Regions from separate parts of the Novosphingobium sp. APW14 genome, predicted to be linked through region 3. Evidence: predicted binding sites of a transcription regulator. Region 3 holds the regulator's gene; each other region holds the start of a gene.
What was found. The regulator LexA, encoded in region 3, represses DNA repair genes until DNA is damaged. The targets are predictions, from matches to a motif close to GTTCCNCNCTTGTTCT.
Positions count from the first base shown of each region.

Region 1: a site for LexA is predicted at 4,820-4,835, ahead of RQP55_RS00065 (PA0069 family radical SAM protein). Genes of this name have one in related genera too.
Region 2: a site for LexA is predicted at 2,717-2,732, ahead of RQP55_RS10130 (ribonucleoside-diphosphate reductase subunit alpha). Genes of this name have one in related genera too.

Region 1 covers NZ_JAVYAB010000001.1:13,579-19,761, reverse strand. Annotated here, with positions in the region: gene RQP55_RS00085 (electron transfer flavoprotein-ubiquinone oxidoreductase) at 1-1,573, opposite strand, end outside; gene RQP55_RS00080 (hypothetical protein) at 1,645-2,412, shown strand; gene RQP55_RS00075 (lytic transglycosylase domain-containing protein) at 2,445-4,205, shown strand; gene moaB (molybdenum cofactor biosynthesis protein B) at 4,195-4,722, shown strand; gene RQP55_RS00065 (PA0069 family radical SAM protein) at 4,856-5,935, shown strand; gene RQP55_RS00060 (DUF1330 domain-containing protein) at 5,932-6,183, opposite strand, start outside.
Region 2 covers NZ_JAVYAB010000007.1:104,880-111,062, reverse strand. Annotated here, with positions in the region: gene RQP55_RS10140 (ribonucleotide-diphosphate reductase subunit beta) at 1-279, opposite strand, end outside; gene RQP55_RS10135 (hypothetical protein) at 345-548, opposite strand; gene RQP55_RS10130 (ribonucleoside-diphosphate reductase subunit alpha) at 578-2,569, opposite strand; gene RQP55_RS10125 (GlsB/YeaQ/YmgE family stress response membrane protein) at 3,161-3,421, shown strand; gene RQP55_RS10120 (phytanoyl-CoA dioxygenase family protein) at 3,618-5,972, shown strand; gene RQP55_RS10115 (PEP-CTERM sorting domain-containing protein) at 6,114-6,183, shown strand, end outside.
Region 3 covers NZ_JAVYAB010000003.1:230,324-236,506, reverse strand. Annotated here, with positions in the region: gene trpC (indole-3-glycerol phosphate synthase TrpC) at 1-101, shown strand, start outside; gene moaC (cyclic pyranopterin monophosphate synthase MoaC) at 139-612, shown strand; gene RQP55_RS05650 (molybdopterin molybdotransferase MoeA) at 612-1,814, shown strand; gene lexA (transcriptional repressor LexA) at 1,911-2,600, shown strand; gene RQP55_RS05640 (ComEC/Rec2 family competence protein) at 2,597-4,807, opposite strand; gene gltX (glutamate--tRNA ligase) at 4,836-6,183, shown strand, end outside.

The DNA of each region.
Region 1 (6,183 bases), on a different contig from region 3:
TGTCGCAGGTCTTGCAGTGGACGCAGTTCTGGGCGTTGATCTGCAGGCGGGGGTTGCCGTCCTCGATGCCAAGGAATTCGTACACGCCCGCCGGGCAATACCGCGCCTCGGGACCGGCATAGAGCTTGAGGTTGACCTCAACCGGCACCGCCGGATCCTTCAACTGCAGGTGGCAGGGCTGGTCTTCCTCATGGTTGGTGAAGGACAGCGCCACGCTGGACAGGCGATCGAAGCTGATCACGCCATCGGGCTTGGGATAGTCGATCGGCTTGTAAAGATCGGCCCGCTCGGTCGCCTCGCAATCGCGGTGATGGCCCATGACCGGCAGGATCGGCATCTTCAGGTAGCGCAGCCACATGTCGAGGCCTGCCAAGACCGTGCCAATATCACCGCCGAACTTGGCGACCATCGGTTCGGCATTCTGGACCAGCTTCAGTTCCTTGGCGATCCAGCTTTCGCGTACGGCGGCATCGTATTCGGCCATCGAGTCATGCTCGCGACCCGCGGCAATCGCGGCAGCGGCTGCTTCGGCGGCGAGCATTCCGCTCTTCATCGCGGTGTGGCTGCCCTTGATGCGCGGCACGTTGACGAAGCCGGCCGAGCAGCCAATCAGCGCACCGCCCGGAAAATCAAGCTTGGGCACCGACTGCCACCCGCCTTCGTTGATCGCGCGGGCGCCATAGGAAACACGGCGGCCACCTTCGAGGATCGCGCGGATTTCCGGATGCTGCTTCCAGCGCTGGAATTCCTCAAACGGGTAGACATAAGGGTTCTTGTAGTCGAGCGCGGTGACAAAGCCGATCGCCACCTGGTTGTTCGCCTGGTGGTAAAGGAATCCACCGCCCCAGCTGTCGCTTTCGCTCAGCGGCCAGCCCTGGGTGTGGAGCACGCGGCCCGGCACATGCTTGGCCGGATCGATATCCCACAGCTCCTTGATGCCGATACCATAGACCTGCGGTTCGCAGTTTGCTTCGAGATCGAACTGCGCCTTCAGCGTCTTGGTCAGGTGGCCGCGCGCGCCTTCAGCAAAGAAGGTGTACTTGGCATGGAGTTCCATGCCGGGCTGGTAATCACCCTTGTGGCTGCCATCCTTGGCCACGCCCATGTCCTGGGTGGCAACACCCTTGACCGAGCCATCTTCGTTATAAAGGACCTCAGAAGCAGGGAAGCCGGGGAAGATTTCCACGCCCAGCTCTTCCGCCTTGCCAGCCAGCCAGCGGCACAGATTGCCCAGCGAACCCGTGTAGTTCCCATCGTTGGACATGAACGGGGGCATCGGCCAGTGCGGGATCGAGGTCTTGCCGGTCTTGCTCATCACCCAGTGCCAGTTGTCAGTCACCGGGGTTTCAGCCATCGGGCAGCCATCGTCGCGCCAGTTGGGCAGCAATTCATCCAGCGCCTTGGGATCGACCACCGCGCCCGACAAAATGTGTGCGCCGACTTCGGAACCCTTTTCCAGGATACAGACCGAAAGCTCAGGATTTACCTGTTTCAGCCGGATCGCCGCCCCGAGGCCGGCCGGGCCGCCGCCAACGATGACGACATCATAGGGCATGGATTCGCGTTCGCTCATGGTCCACCTGTTCGGGTTAATCGATGGGTTAAGCCTTGAAAGCTGGCTTGCGGCAGGTCAAGACCGCAATTGTGAGCAATCCCGCACAAACTGATCCGGCCCTCGACCCTGCTGCCGCCCTCGCCGCCGTGCTTGACTGGTGGCGCGAAGCCGGCGTCGACCACGCCTTTTCCGATGACCCACGCGTCTGGCTGACCGAGCCCGCAGCACGGGAGCCCGAGCAACGCGCCCCCGCCGCCCCGCAACCTGTGCCAGCTCGGGCAGTAGCCCCAGCGCCGGTAGTCGAGCGTCTTGCCGGGCTAGACGCCTTGCCAGCAGCACTCCCCGAATTCCAGCAGTGGTGGCTAAGCGAACCGTCACTGGATGGTGGCCATGTTGCCGGGCGCGTGGCCCCACGCGGGGTAGAGGGCGCGGCGCTGATGGTGCTGGTCGACCACCCGGAGGTCGAGGACGCACAGTTACTGCTCTCCGGCCCGCAAGGACGGCTGCTCCTGGCCATGTTCACCGCCATGGGAATAGATCAGGACAGCGCCTATATCGCCGCCTGCCTGCCCCGACACATGCCCCTGCCGGACTGGGCTGGGCTGGACGCCGCGGGGCTGGGCCAAGTCGTGCGCCACCACATTGGCCTGGTCCGGCCACGCCGCCTTTTGGTGTTCGGGCGGCACATCTCGCCGCTGCTTGGCCACGATCCGACGAAAACTGCTGAACCTTTGCGTCATTTTAACCATGAGGGCCTCACCATTCCGCTGTTGATAGCGCCGAGCTTGGCCAATCTGGCTGGTCGGCTGCGGAGCAAGGCCGGGCTGTGGCAAGCCTGGTTGGACTGGACGGGATAAGAACTGGCGTGACGCGCTTTACTGCGAAGACAATGCTGGCGATCGGCCTGACGAGTAGCCTTGCTGCCTTGGCGACGCCTGCCCAGGCCAATAGCGCTGCGGTCGACTATTTTCGCAACCGGGCAGATCGCAGCAACGTCCCCAGCTTGCTGAGCCAGGATGACCGGGCCTATTACCGCGACCTGTTTGGCGCGATCGCCCGGGCTGATTGGGCCAAGGTCCAGGAAATGTTCACCCAGCGCCAGGACGGCCCGCTGCATCAGGTTGCAATGGCCGAGTATTACCTCGCCCCGACCTCGCCAAAGATCGAACTCGATGCGCTCAATGCCTGGCTCGCCAAGGGTTCGAAGCTGCCCCAAGCCGAACAAATCACCCTGCTGGCGCAAAAGCGCGGTGCAACGATGCTGCCGCCATTGCCGCAGGCGGGCGCGCTGGTCAGCCTGCCAACCCGTGCCAAACGCATCCGCCCGCGTGATACCAACGATGGAACCATGCCTGCTGCCGTCGCAGCCGCGATCAATTCCAACATCAAGGCCGATAACCCTGCTGGGGCTAAGGCATTGCTCGACGGGATAGACACTCAGCTTTCGCCCGGCGCGCGCGCCGAGTGGCGGGCCAAGATCGCCTGGTCATTCTACATCGAGAATGACGATGCCTCGGCCTATGCCCTGGCCCAGACCGTGCAGGATGGCGCAGGCCCATGGGTGGCGGAAGGCTGGTGGACCGCTGGCCTTGCCGCGTGGCGGATCGGCGATTGCATGGGGGCCAGCGATGCCTTTGCCCGCACTGTTGGCGCATCGCAGAACAGCGAGCTGACCGCGGCCGCGCATTACTGGAATAGCCGCGCAGCCGTGCGCTGCCGTCAGCCGGAAAAGGCCTCTGTCGCGCTCAAGGCGGCGGCGCGGATGGACGAAACGCTGTACGGCATGCTCGCGGCCGAGCAGCTCGGCCTGGCCCTGCCGCAGACCCACACGACGCCTGACTTCACCCCCGCCGACTGGCAAAAGCTGCGCGATGAAGCCAATATCCGCACGGCTGTCGGCCTGGCCGAGATCGGCCGCGATGACCTGGCCGATGAAGTGCTGCGCTATCAGGCCCGACTTGGCCCGGCGAGTGCGTATCAGCCGCTGAACCGCCTGGCGCGGGATCTTGGCCTGCCCGCAACCCAATTGTGGATGGCTTACAACGCCCCGGTCGGCGGCCGCCCTGAACCGGCGGCGCGTTTCCCCACTCCCAAGTGGACCCCGGCCAACAATTGGCAGGTCGATCCGGCGCTGGTCTATGCCCATGCCCTGCAGGAATCGGTGTTCCGCACCAAGGCCGTCAGCCCGGCGGGTGCGCGCGGGCTGATGCAGATCATGCCCGCGGCGGCGCGTGACCATGCCGGTGCACTGGGCGTGCCGGGCACGGCGGCTGACCTCCACAAGCCCGAAGTAAACCTGGCCTTCGGGCAGCGCCATTTGCAAATGCTGCGCGATGCACCTGGCACGCAAGGCCTGCTGCCCAAGGTGATGGCTGCTTATAACGCGGGACTTACGCCGATCGCTCGCTGGCAAAGCGAAATTCGCGATCAGGGCGATCCGCTGCTGTGGATCGAAAGCGTCCCCTATTGGGAGACGCGCGGTTACGTGAACATCGTGATGCGCAATTACTGGATGTATGAGCGCCAGGCTGGCGGGCCATCGGAGAGCCAGATCGCCCTTACCCAGGGGCTTTGGCCGACCTTCCCGGGCATCTCTGGTACCAGCGCGGTGCGGATGACCGCCAATGGAACGATCATTCGTGGCCGTTGACCCCAGCCGCATTTTCAAGCCGATCAATATTGCGGTGCTCACCGTGTCCGACACGCGCACCGCGGCCGATGATACCTCGGGCGATATCCTGGCCGAGCGGGTGCAGGCTGCCGGCCACCGCCTGGCTGCCAGAACCATCGTGCGCGACGATCCGGACCTGATCGCCAGCCAGCTTAACGCCTGGATCGATGATGCCGCGATCGATGCCGTGATCTCAACCGGCGGCACCGGCCTGACGGGCCGCGACGTGACGCCAGAGGCGCTTGACCGTGTGAAGACGCGCGACATCCCCGGCTTTGGCGAGCTGTTCCGCTGGTTAAGCTTCCAGTCCATCGGCACCAGCACGATCCAGAGCCGCGCCTGCGCCGTGGTTGCGCGCGGGACCTATATCTTCGCCTTGCCCGGCTCCAACGGCGCGGTGAAAGACGGCTGGGACGGGATCCTGGCTGAGCAGCTCGACAGCCGCAACCGGCCCTGCAATTTCATTGAACTGATGCCGCGGTTGCGCGAGGCGTAAAGCCGGCGCGGGCTTCGACAAGCTCAGCCTGAGCGGGTTTCTCGATCGTACCATCCCGGCCCGCTCAGCCTGAGCCTGCCGAAGCCCACGCGCAACACTTGCGCATTTGTTCTTTTTATGTTCCAATTCATCCATGCCAAATCCCTTCCCTGTCCACGGCCGCGGTGCGCAGTCTGCGGCCGTACCCCAGCGCTTCGGGCTGGCGGCGCGTGAGGCAGACGGGGACTGGCTTGATGCCCGTGCGGAAATTGACGGGCCGGGTCCAAAGCTGCGGACGATGGTGACCGAGGAGAAGGCCAAGCGGATCATCAGCCGCAACAGTTCACCCGACATCCCGTTTGACCGCTCGATCAATGCCTATCGCGGCTGCGAGCATGGCTGCATCTATTGCTATGCCCGGCCGACCCACGCTTTTCACGATCTTTCACCGGGGCTCGATTTCGAGACGAAACTGTTTGCCAAGCCCGATGCCGCCGCCCTGCTGCGCGCCGAACTGGGCAAGCGAGGTTACAGCCCTGCAGTGATTGCGATGGGGACCAACACCGACCCGTACCAGCCGATCGAAGCGACCTATCGCTTGACCCGGCAAGTTCTGGAAGTTTGCCTGGAAACGCGCCATCCGGTGACGATCACGACCAAGTCTGCGCGGGTGGTGCGCGATCTGGACCTGCTAGCAGAGCTGGCCAAGCTGAACCTGACCGCAGTGTCACTTTCGGTCACCAGCCTTGATCCGAAGCTTTCCGGCCTGCTGGAACCACGCGCCTCCTCGCCTGCGAAACGCCTCGATGCGCTGGAGAAGCTAGCCGCCGCCGGGGTGCCGGCCCATGTCTCGGTCGCGCCGGTCGTTCCGGCGATCACCGACGAATTCATTGAGCGCATCCTGGAAGCAGCCGCGGCGCGCGGCGTGAAGACCGCCAGCTGGATCATGCTGCGCCTGCCGCACGAGGTCGCCCCGCTGATGCGCGAATGGCTGGATGTTCACTACCCCGACCGCGCGGGCAAGGTGATGGGTATCGTCCAGGCGGTGCGCGGCGGCAAGGATTACGACAGCCGGTTCTTTGAGCGGATGAAGCCCCAGGGCGTTTGGGCCGACGTTTTCCGCACCCGCTTCCGGATTGCCTGCCAGCGGCTGGGGCTTAACCGCGAAATGCCTGCGCTGGATTGCAGCCAGTTTGTGCCGCCAAGCGCCGACGAGCAGTTGGCCTTGTTCTAGCCCCTGAACCGGATCAGGCGGCTGTCTGCCACGGCCGCTGTCCGGTGGGGCACTACGTCGCGGACGTATTCCTCGTTCTTGACCATGGCCATGAACACCGCGCTGTTGGGATAGCCCATGACGAAGGCTTCGTCCCACTCGTCCGCCGGGCCGGTCACGACGCATTCGATCGGGGCCTCCCAGACCATCGCCGCGCCATCCTGGGCGACAACGCGCTGGAAGCCTTCGTAATAGATCGCATAGGCTTC
Region 2 (6,183 bases), on a different contig from region 3:
GGCGGCCAGCATCATCTTCACCTCGGTCGGCTTGAAGACGCGGGCGTACTTTTCGTGGTAGCAATCCTGCACCTCGACATCGGCCTGGGTGAAGAAGCGGAAGATCTGGGTGAGCAGGTTACGCTCTGACTCAGAGATCTTCTGCGCCCAATCGCGGCAGTCTTCGCCCAGCGGCACCTCTTCCGGCATCCAGTGGATCTGCTGCTGCCGCTTCCAGAACTCATAAGCCCAGGGATATTCGAAGGGCTTGTAGGTCTTGCGGGCTTCAAGAAGGGACATCGATTACGACTCCGAATGAGCGAACAGGGGTATAGCACAAAATGCGATGCAGCGCGGGGCCGGCATCACGGCAGCAATTCCAGCGCCTGAGCGCGGGTCAACAGGGTGACCAACAGCAGGCTGGCGCCGCCAAAGGCCAAAAGCATCGTTCCAGCGATCCGCCGGGCATAACGGGCCGGTGCGCCCGCCTGGCGCCGGGTCAGGATGACCAGCCCGGCGATGGTCGCCAGACTGCCAACCCCAGCCAGAGCAAGGCGGCCGCTATCCATGCGTCAGGCCCGGATGGCCAGCTGGGCGATCACTGACACGCGAGGCATTCCTCGTAGTCAGTGGCCGGGGCCAGTTCCATCACCGGCGCATCGGCGGTGTTGTCTGCCTCTACCCCGCCGGCGAAACCAGCGCGCTGCACCGACTTCGAGCGCAGGTAGTAGAGCGACTTGATGCCCTTCTCCCAGGCCTGGAAGTGCAGCATCATCAGGTCCCACTTATCGACATCGGCCGGGATGTAGAGGTTCAGGCTCTGCGCCTGGTCGATATAGGGAGTGCGGTCTGCCGCGAATTCAAGCAGCCAGCGCTGGTCGATTTCGAAGCTGGTCTTGTAAACCGCCTTTTCCTCTGGGCTGAGGAAATCGAGGTGCTGGACCGAACCGCCGCGTTCCAGGATCGAATTCCAGACGTTGGTCGAATCCTTCGACTTCGCCTGAAGCAGCTTTTCCAGATAGGGGTTCTTGACCACGAACGAGCCCGACAGGGTCTTGTGGGTGTAGATGTTGGCCGGGATCGGCTCGATGCAGGCGGAAGTGCCGCCGCAGATGATGCTGATCGACGCAGTCGGCGCGATCGCCATCTTGCAGCTGAAGCGCTGCATCACGCCCATGTCGGCGGCATCCGGGCAGGCGCCCCGTTCCTGGGCCAGCAGCAGCGAAGCCTCATCCGCCTTGGCGGCGATGTGCTTGAACATCTTGAGGTTGAGCGCCTTGGCCATCGCGCTTTCAAAGCCGATGCCCTTCTGCTGCAGGAACGAGTGGAAGCCCATCACGCCCATGCCGACCGAACGTTCGCGCGCGGCGGAATACTTGGCGCGGGCCATCTCGTCGGGCGCGCGATCGATATAGTCCTGCAGCACGTTATCGAGGAAGCGCAGCACGTCTTCGACGAAGCGCTCATCCTTGTTCCACTCATCCCAGGTTTCGAGGTTGAGCGAGGACAGGCAGCACACCGCGGTGCGATCGTTGCCAAGGTGGTCAACACCGGTCGGCAGGGTGATTTCCGAGCAGAGGTTCGAGGTTGAAACCTTGAGCCCCAGATCGCGGTGATGCTTGGGCATCATCCGGTTCACGGTATCGGAGAAGACGATATACGGCTCACCCGTGGCGAGGCGGGTTTCGACCAGCTTCTGGAACAGGCTGCGGGCATCGACCGTGCCGCGCACCGACCCGTCCTTGGGGCTGCGCAGGTTGAATTCGGCGCCATCGCGGACGGCTTCCATGAACTCGTCGGTCAGCAGCACGCCGTGGTGGAGGTTGAGCGCCTTGCGGTTGAAGTCCCCCGAGGGCTTGCGGATTTCGAGGAACTCCTCAATCTCCGGGTGCGACACGTCGAGATAGCAGGCGGCCGAGCCGCGGCGCAGCGAACCCTGCGAGATCGCGAGGGTCAGGCTGTCCATCACGCGGACGAAGGGAATGATCCCGCTGGTCTTGCCGTTCAGGCCAACCGGTTCACCAATGCCGCGGACCTGGCCCCAATAGGTGCCGATGCCGCCGCCGCGCGAAGCGAGCCAGACATTCTCGTTCCAGGTGCCGACGATCCCTTCAAGGCTGTCCGACACCGAATTGAGGTAGCACGAGATCGGCAGGCCGCGGCCGGTGCCGCCGTTCGACAGAACCGGGGTGGCCGGCATGAACCACAGCTTGGAGATGTAATCATACAGACGCTGGGCGTGCGCCTCATCATCGGCATAGGCATCGGCAACACGGGCGAACAGGTCCTGGTACCGCTCACCCGGCAGCAGGTAGCGGTCATCCAGGGTGTCCTTGCCGAAATCGGTCAGCAGGGCATCGCGGGCATGATCGACTTCGATCTGGAAGCGGCGCGGCTGGACCGACTTGGAATCATCAAGCTTCGGCGCAGCAACAGCCTTGGCAAGCGCATCGGCAGCAGCCTGAGCCACCAATGCCTCGGAACCGGAATCAGCCTTGTCCGCCATGCTTACAGCCGGGCCCTTGCCCGCCTCCTTCTGCTTCGTCTTCACCGGCGCGTCAGCCGCCGCAAATGCATCAAGCTCGCCCATCGTCGGCTCGTCCCCGGACCTGAATTCCACGTGCTGCCCCTTGTAAACCTATTGCCTGCCCCACGCGGTTCCCGGACCATTCCGGAACCACGCCATGTTCCACATTCGTTCGAATCGACAGCCAGGCTGCGATCCTACCAGAGCAGGTGAACAAAGGGGGAAAAACTTATCCCCGTTCTGTCCCCAGCGCTGTCCATTCCGGCACCCGGTTAGCAACCTCTTCTGACCGAATCCGACCCTGTTCACGCCTTTCGCGCGCCCCGAGCCGAAATCTAGGTCTAGAGGTCCCCCCAAGTGCTGGACCACAACCTATAGTGCCCAATCCCGAATCCCGCGCAAGAGGGTAAATCACCTGTTCATCTTCCCCTTAGGCGCATTCCAGAGCGCAGGACCGCTCGGCATCACAGCGACGCGCGGGAAATCCGCCACTGACGCGGGACGCAAGAGTCAAAGTGAATCTGTGAAAAAATTTTTGTCCGGGGAGAGGGGCTCCGGTCCCTTGACTAACGATAGAATCGACGGCCGCAATGAACTTGCGCGGGCCGGTTTTGAGACTAGTCTGAAACCCCTATTCAAAGGAACGCGGCCACCATGCTGAATCTCATCGGGATTATCGTCACGGGCTTCTGCGTCGGGGTGCTGGCACGCTACTTTTATCCCGGCGCGGTGGAGATGGGGTTCTGGATGACGGTGCTGCTTGGCATCGGCGGCGCATTGGTGGCCGGGTCGCTTGGATCGATGGCCAAGGGCCAGAACGCGGCCACCGGGATCAACCGCACCGGCTGCCTGTCGTCGCTGCTGGGGGCCATGCTGCTGATCTTCATCGGCCGCCAGCTCGGCTGGGGATTCTGACGCGCTAGCGCACTCCCGCCAGCAGCCACCGCGCATTGTGCCGCGGCCCAGCCGCCCCGGATCAGACCCCGCAGCACTTCAGCCACTGCAAGAACTGTGGTTTGGCAAACGTTTACTTTTCCGCGTTAACCACCCTGGCAACCCATCCGCACCGTGATCGGACCAAAAATCCGGTCGGGCCCAAGGACGTTGCCGCATGCCAGTAATCCAGAAAATGACACGCTTCGACCAGTCGATGATCTGGTCGCTACTGCACCGGTTCTATGCTGAAGCCGGGCCCGAAGCCTGGTCCAGCCACATCGTGCCCCAGCGCAGCACATCGAACGCCTTTTGCGCCGACACCTATGCCGCGATCGTTGCCGCCTTCTTCAAGGAGCTGGCGGCCGAGGGCAACAGCAAGCCGCCCGTGATCATCGAGCTGGGCGGCGGCAGCGGCCGGTTTGCCTGGCAGTTCCTTAACCGCCTGATCAACTATCACTTCGGCGATGGCGTAGAATGCCCGGAATTCACTTACCTGCTGACCGACGGCGCCGCCAAGAACGTCGAAGGCTGGAAGCAAAAGGACCGCTTTGCCCCGCTGTTCGAAAGCGGGGTGCTGGAAGTGGCGCAACTGCTGATCGAATCCGATCCGGTGATCCGCACCGACAATGGCGATTTGAAGCCGGCCGATTTTGCCGACCGACCGGTGATCATCATCGCCAATTACCTTTTCGATTCAATCACGTCCAACATGGTGCGCATCCGCAACCATGGGATTGAGCAGGTCTATGTTGAGCTCCAATCGACAACCCAGGGCTTCCTGAAAAAGCCGATTACCTCATTCGCAAGCCTGACATCGCGGTTCGAGAGCAGGCCGGTCAAGGGCGATCCGACCGGCCATCCCTTCATCGACGCAGCGCTGCGCCGCTATGCCGAGCGGCCGGGCGATTTCCACGTGGTGATCCCGCGGACCTGCATCGAATTCATCGAAAAATTCCTGAACCGGGATACGCCGCTGCTGCTGCTGGCGGGTGACCTGGCCTATTCCGATCCGTCAGAGTTTGCCCTGGCCAATCCGCTGATCTTCGACAGCTATTTCGCGCACAATACCAACCTGCACATCTTTGGCGAACTGTTCGGCACGCACGGCGGCGCGATGCAATCGCAACGCCACAAGGACATCAATTTCAGCTGCAGCCTGTTCTCTCTGCCCGGCAAGAACCGCTGGCAGGATCTTGGCCTGGCCCGCACGCGCGAAACCGCGCAGGCCCTGCTGAAGGACTTCAACCCCTATGACGCGCACGAACTGATCGACCTGGTCGAAGGTTCGGCCCGGCACATGTCGATCCGGCAGGCCATGGCCCTGATCCGGTTTGCCCGGTTCGATCCGGATGTCGCTGCGATCTGTCTGCCACAACTGCTGCGCAATGTGGAACAGGGTGAGGAACGGATCGACCGGCAGCAGATCTATGAAACCTATATGGAGGCCTTCCGGGCCTATTTGCCGGATGGTTCTGACGTATACTTCGATTGCGGCATGGCCGAACTGTTTATGCTGCTGGACTACAATACCCAGGCACTGAACCTGATCGACCATACGATCCGCGAATTCGGAGAAAACGCGCCGCGGCGGTTTGCCAGCGCCATGGCGCTGCTCAATCTTGGCGATGATGATCGGGCGGAGCAGGCCGCGCGGCGGGCATTGGCCCTTGATCCGCAATTCGCGCCGGCGCTGCGTATGATCGCAGACCTGTTTGACCCCGCGCCGGTTGCGGCCGAAGCGGGGACAACCACCAGCTATGCTCACCTGACGGTGACCAACAAGGACCCCGAGGTGTCGGCCAAGGCAGCCGAGCTGCTTGCCGAGCGTGGCGCAGTGCTGATTGAGGACCTGATCCATCCCGATGTGGTGGCCCAGCTGCGCGATGCCCTGCCCGAACGCGTGCGCGATTGGCACGCCTCCGAACTGGGCAAGCCAAATAATGTGGGTGACAAGCGCTATACCGTGCCGATCCGCCTGCAAGCACCGTTCGACAATGCATCGGTCTATGCCAATGCAACCCTGCTTGACGTGCTGACGCGGGTGATGGGTGAGAAGCCTGTGCTCCACGCTTTCGGCGCGGTTACCACGCATGAAGGGGCGCGGATGCAGCATGTCCACCGCGAACATCCGCTGCTGTTTCACACCGATGCGGGCAATGCCAATGTGCCCTGCTATGCCACGACCATCTTGGTCCCGCTGATCGATCTGGATGAGGAAGCGGGCGGCACGCAGCTGTGGGAAGGCACCCATACCACGGCCCGCAGCCAGACCTGGTCGGGCGATCCGCACATCGTCTATACCAAGGCGGGCAGCGCCCTGGTGATGGACTATCGCACCTATCACGGCGGGATGCCTTGCCGCGCGGCCCACGGGCGGCCGCTGCTTTACTTCTCTTTCGCCATGCCCTGGTTCCACGACACCCTGGCATTCGAATCCCACGCAGCGCTAGGAATTTCCGATCGCGAATGGCTGAACGTGCCCGAACGGCACCGCGACCTGTTCCGCTTTGCCAAGCGGATTGCTGCCTGACGCCCGTTAACCTTTGGCGGGCGAATCCGACCCGCTTCGAGACAGGCGATTTTCCGTGGTTGGCGAAATCCGCAAACTGGGTCAGGCCCGATAAGTCATTGAATTAATCCTGCAGTTAGGGCAATTTGGAGGTCGCGTCATATGAAGAAGATCAAGCTGAAGGAAACGTCATTCCTTGGCGTTGCCCTGGCCATGAGCGTCGGCGGCCTTA
Region 3 (6,183 bases):
AGCGCATGGCGCGCAGCAATGTCCGCACTTTCCTGGTCGGAGAAAGCCTGATGCGCCAGGCAGATGTCGAAGCGGCAACCCGCAGCCTGCTGCTCGGATAGGCTGGTCCTGCGCTGCGCTTTCTGACAAGACTGCGCCATGACCAAGCTTTCCCACCTCGACGATGCCGGTAATGCCGCGATGGTCGATGTTTCAGCCAAGCCCGCCACCGAGCGCGAGGCTATTGCCGAGGGCCGCATCACCATGTCGGCCGAGGCACTGGCCGCAATCCGCGCTGGTGCAGTTAAAAAAGGCGATGTGCTGGCGACGGCGCGGGTTGCCGGGATCATGGCCGCGAAGAAAACCAGCGAGCTGATCCCGCTGTGCCATCCGCTGATGCTGTCCAAGGTGGCGATCGATTTCGCATTTGAGGCCGATGGGCTGCGGGTCACCGCCATGGCCCGGCTTACCGGCCAGACCGGCGTGGAAATGGAGGCCCTTACAGCAGCTTCCGTCGCGCTCCTGACAATCTATGACATGGCCAAGGCGCTCGACAAGGGCATGACCATCGGCAACCTCCGCCTGCTTGAAAAGCGGGGTGGCAAGTCGGGCGACTGGAAGGCCCAGGATTGATGCCGGCACCGCTGCCGCTGGAAGAAGCCCAGGCGCGCCTGTTGGCACTGGCCGAGCCATTGCCGCTGGAGCGGGTTGATCCTCCCTCCGCGCTGGGACGCTGGCTGGCCGAGCCGCTGGTCGCGGCGCGCACCCAGCCTGCTTGCGCTGTCTCCAGCATGGATGGCTATGCCGTCGGTGAAAACGATCTTGATGGTCCGTGGCAAGTCATTGGCGAAAGCGCTGCAGGGCACCCGTTTCAGGGCCTCGTCAGCACCGGCCAGGCCGTGCGCGTCTCCACCGGCGCCGTTGTGCCCGGCGGCGCAGGTGCCGTGGTGGTGCAGGAAGATGTCACGCGCAATGACGACACGCTGATCCTGACCGGCAGTGGTCCCAGCCTGCCCGGCACATACATCCGCCGCGCCGGATCTGACTTCTCTGAAGGCAGGATGCTGGCCGAACGCGGCAAGCGGCTTGGTCCGGCGCAGGTCGCGCTCGCTCTCGCGGCGGGGCACAGGCACATCGCGGTGCGTCGCGTTCCGCGCCTCGCCATCATTGACAGCGGGGATGAGCTGGCCGCCGATCCTGCGAACTGCGCAGCGCATCAGGTCCCAGCAAGCAACGGTGCAATGCAGGCCGCCCTCGCCGCCAGCCTGCCTTGCCGCATCACCCGGCGCGAACCGGTACCCGACAACCTGGACCTGCTGATTGCCGAACTCGACGCCGCATCATCAGCAGATGTGATTGTTACCAGTGGCGGCGCATCGGTGGGGGATCACGACCTGATGATCCCGGCCTTGCGAGCCTGGGGGGCGGAGCTCGATTTCTGGAAAGTGGCGATCAAGCCGGGCAAGCCGCTGCTGGTAGCCCGCAAAGGCCAGCAAGTCGTGCTCGGCCTGCCGGGCAATCCGGTTTCAAGCTTTGTAACCGCATGGCTCTTCCTGCTGCCCTTGCTGCGCCGCCTGTCCGGTGCGCAGCAGCCGCTCCCGGTGCGGCACGAGGCGCGCCTCGCGACAGCCATGGCCGGCGGGGGCGACCGACGCGAGTTCCTGCGTGGCATCCTGAGCGGTGGCGAAGTGACCCCGGCGCTTGGCCAGGATAGCGGCGCACTTGCCGCGCTGGCAGCCAGCAATTGCCTGATCGACCGGGCCGCCAACAGCCCCATTTTGCCCGCCGGAACGCCGGTTTTCATCTATCCGCTCGAAAATGGCGGAATTGCTTGACTTGGATTCAGATGTTGCTTACCTGTTCCACATTCGTTCACTGAACGGCACGGGAACAGAGGTGTTCTCCCGGCCGCGAATGGGAGGTTAAGGGCGATGCTGACGCGTAAGCAGCATGAATTGATCCGGTTCATCCAGGTAAAGCTTGAAGAGACCGGCGTCTCCCCTTCGTTTGAGGAAATGAAGGAAGCGTTGGACCTTAAGTCCAAGTCGGGCGTCCACCGCCTGATCTCTGCGCTGGAAGAGCGCGGTTTTATCCGCCGCCTGCCCAACCGCGCCCGTGCGCTGGAAGTGCTCAAACAGCCGGAAGACGTGGTAACGAAGGCGCCGCGCGCTGCCAATTCGAACAACGCCGCTGCCGCCGTGATCCGCCCGCCAGAGGCCAAACCCGCTCCGGCTAACGACGTGATCGAGATCCCGCTGCACGGCCGGATCGCGGCCGGCGTGCCGATCGAGGCGATGGAAACCAGCGCCATGCTGCCGGTACCCGCGGCACTGCTTGGCTCGGGCGAGCACTATGCGCTTGAGGTTTCCGGGGATTCGATGATCGAAGCCGGGATCTTTGATGGTGACTATGCTCTGATCCGCAAGACCGACACCGCCCGCGATGGGGAAATCGTCGTCGCTCTGGTTCGCGGCGAGGAAGCGACGCTCAAGTACCTGCACCGCGACAACGGGATGATCCGGCTCGATCCAGCCAATGCCGCTTACGAGCCGCAGGTCTATCGTCCGGGCGAAGTGATGGTTCAGGGCAAGCTGGCTGGCCTGCTGCGCCGCTATCACTAACGGGTTGAGACGGGCCGGGGCCTGCGTGGTTCCGGCCCGATCCACCAACCATGGTCGCCCTGGCTATCGGCCACGCTGACCACCGTGCGATCCGCCAGATCGATCGCCAGCCCTCCACTCCGTTCCAGATAGTGCCGATCCGCCTTAAGCCATCTAGGCCGGCAGGATCGCGGCAACCACCGATCTGAAATCACCACATCCACCTGCCTGCACGCTGCGGCCAAGGCGCGCGCGGGCAGCCGGTCGCGCGTGCGTGTCAGGAGCAAGGACCAAACCCGCCCGCCGCGGCGAATCTGCACCAGACACAGATCAACGTTGCAGTGCGCCCCAGACCATTGATCAAGCGGACGCGGGGTTCCACTCATCCCGGCTAATTCCAAAAGCGTATCGCGCGCATAGCCTTCGCGTCCCGCACGCAGCACCAGCACTTCTCCGGGTAGTACCCCGGTCAGCCCAACATGGCGGCCATCTCCCGAAACCAGCAGATCAGGTGGCTGCAGCGTCAAAAGCAAGACCGCACCGATACCCGCTGGCACCAGCCCCCACAGGCGCACCCTGCCCGGCCACAGCGCCAGCCACAGTCCGCCCGCCACAAACAGCAGGAAGGCCCCGCGTCCCATCGCTGGAAGGGTAGTCACCGCACCCGGCTGGCTGGCGGCAAAGTGCGCCAGTCCAAGCAGCGCATCGAGCGACTGTCCGGCAAGCCACCAGGCCGGTCCGCCAAGCCCGATTGTATCGAGCAACAGCGCCAGCGCGATCAGCGGCATGGAAACGAAAGTGGTTAGCGGAATGGCGATAACATTGGCCAGGGCCCCGTAAACCCCCGACTGGTGGAAATGAAACAGGCCGATCGGCATCAACGCCAGCTCGATCACCACCCCGGTCAGCAGCAGCATGGCAAGGTTGCGCATCATCCGCGCCAGCCAGCCCTCCTCGCGGGGGGCAAGGAAGGCCTGGATCGGAGCGGCACCATGCAACGCCACGATCGCGATCACCGCCGCAAAGCTCATCTGGAAGCTCGGCCCGACCAGCGCTTCAGGCCAGAACAGCAGGACCACAAATGCCGCCACCGCCACCATCCGCAGCGACAGCGCTTCGCGCCCCAGCACCAGCGCCAGCAGCACCAGCAGAGCAGCGATGCACGAGCGCACCGTCGGCACTTCACCGCCGGTCAGCAGGGTATAACCGATCCCAGCGATGGCCCCACCCGCCGCAGCTGCCAGCGGCAGCCGCACGCGCAAGGCCAGCCAGGGCCAAAGCGCGCCCAGCCTCATTACCATGACATAGACCGCTGCGATCACCGCGCTGACATGCAGCCCGCTGATCGACAGCAGGTGGGCAAGCCCTGAATTGCGCATCGCCTCTTCGTCTGCCTCGGAAATGGATCCGCGGTCACCACTGGCATAGGCCGCCGCAATTGTCCCTGCCGATCCCGAAAGCTGAGCGCGGACATGGGCGGATAGTGCGCGCTGCACATCTTCCAGCCCCCGGCCTTGCCCACCCGACCGAAGAATGGAAATTGGCCCAAGTGCTGCGCCGGTCGCGGCGATCCCCTGAAACCAGGCCGCGCGGGCAAAGTCATAGCCCCCCGGCAGCATCGGCGGAGCGGGCGGGACGAGCCGCGCCCGGAGACGCACCGCGGCGCCAGGACGCAGCGCGGCCTGATCCAGAGCCAGGGGCACGTTGATCCGCGCCCTGATCGCCTTTCCGCTATTCGGATCACGCGTGGCCAGCAGCAGCCGCGCCCGCCCCTCCGCAGGCTGTTCCTGGCGTGACAGGACCGTGCCGACCAACTCTGCCACTTGCGGCCGCGCAATCGGCGCTGCACCGACCAGGCTGGACTTCACCCAGACGTGGCCACAGCCCAGCGCGATAGCCAGCGCGATTGCAGCCAGCGCCTGACGCAGGAAGGGGAAAGCCCCGTCCTCGCGCAGCCATATGAGCACCCCGCCGGCCATGGCGGCGCAGGTCAGCATCAGGCCCAGCCACCACCCGGCCGATGGCAGCGCAAACCACGCGCCAATCCCGGTAGCAAAGCCCACAACCAGCCACGGCGCGCGGGCAAATCCGGCGCGCACGAGGGAGCCTTCAATGGCACTAAGTCCGCTTGCCAAGTCCACGCGCTTGCGCCAAGGGCCATGCTGCATTGCAGCGACCCCTTCGGGGGCGCTCTCAAACGGCACTTCTGGCAGGGCTTCCTGGGCCATGCCCCGACAAGACAGGATGGATCGTGTAATGGCAAGTAGCGGAGCAACAAGCGAAAAAGCGGCCGGTCGTCCGGTCGTCACCCGCTTTGCCCCCTCGCCCACTGGCTATCTGCACATTGGCGGTGCGCGCACGGCGCTGTTCAACTGGCTCTACGCCCGCCACCATGGCGGCACCTATCTGCTGCGGATCGAAGATACCGACCGCGCCCGGTCGACCGAACCGGCCATTGCGGCGATCTTTGACGGGCTGGAATGGCTGGGCCTGGCCGGCGACGAACCCGCCACCTTCCAGTTCGCCCGCTCTGACCGCCATGCTGAAGTGGCCCGCCAGCTGCTCGACGCTGGCCATGCCTATCGCTGCTACCTGACCCAGGAAGAGCTCCAGGCCCGGCGCGAAGCTGCCCAGGCCGAACGCCGCACCTTCCGCATCGACAGCGAATGGCGCGATGCCGATCCGGCGACAGCGCCCGCCGGGCAACCCTTCGTGGTCCGCATCAAGGCCCCGCGCGAGGGCGAGACGGTGATCGAGGATCAGGTCCAGGGCCGCGTCGCGGTGAGCAATGCCGAACTCGACGATTTCGTCCTGCTCCGCTCTGACGGCACGCCCACATATATGCTGGCCGTGGTGGTGGACGATCACGACATGGGCGTAACCCACGTGATCCGCGGCGATGACCACCTCAACAACGCTTTCCGCCAACTCTCGATCATTCGCGCCATGGGCTGGCCCGAGCCGACCTATGCCCACGTCCCGCTGATCCACGGGCACGACGGAGCCAAGCTTTCCAAGCGCCACGGCGCGCTGGGGGTCGATGCCTATCGCGATGAACTGGGCGTGCTGCCCGAAGCGATGTTCAATTACCTGCTGCGGCTCGGCTGGGGCCATGGCGACGAAGAAATCATCAGCCGCGACCAAGCGGTCGAATGGTTCGATATTGCCCACGTCGGCAAGAGCCCGTCGCGCTTTGATCTTGCTAAGTTGCTTAATCTGAACGGCCACTATCTGCGCGAAGCAGACGACGTGCGCCTGGCCGCGCTGGTCGCTCCGCGGATGGCCGGGCCGGTCGATGAAGCCTTGCTGGCCAAAGCCATGCCCGTGCTCAAGGTGCGGGCCAAGGACCTTAACGAGCTGGCAGCCAATGCGGCCTTCCTCTTCGCCCAGCGCCCGCTGGCGATTGAGGAAAAGGCGGCAGCGCTGCTGACCGAGGATGCCCGGGCGCTGCTGGGGCAGGTAAAGACCCGTATTGAAGTGGAAAACGACTGGACTCTCGAAAGTCTCGAGGCCAGTCTGAAGGCAATGGCGGAGGAGCTTGGCCTCGGTCTCGGAAAGCTTGCGCAACCCCTTAGGGCCGCGCTAACGGGCCAGACAACCTCTC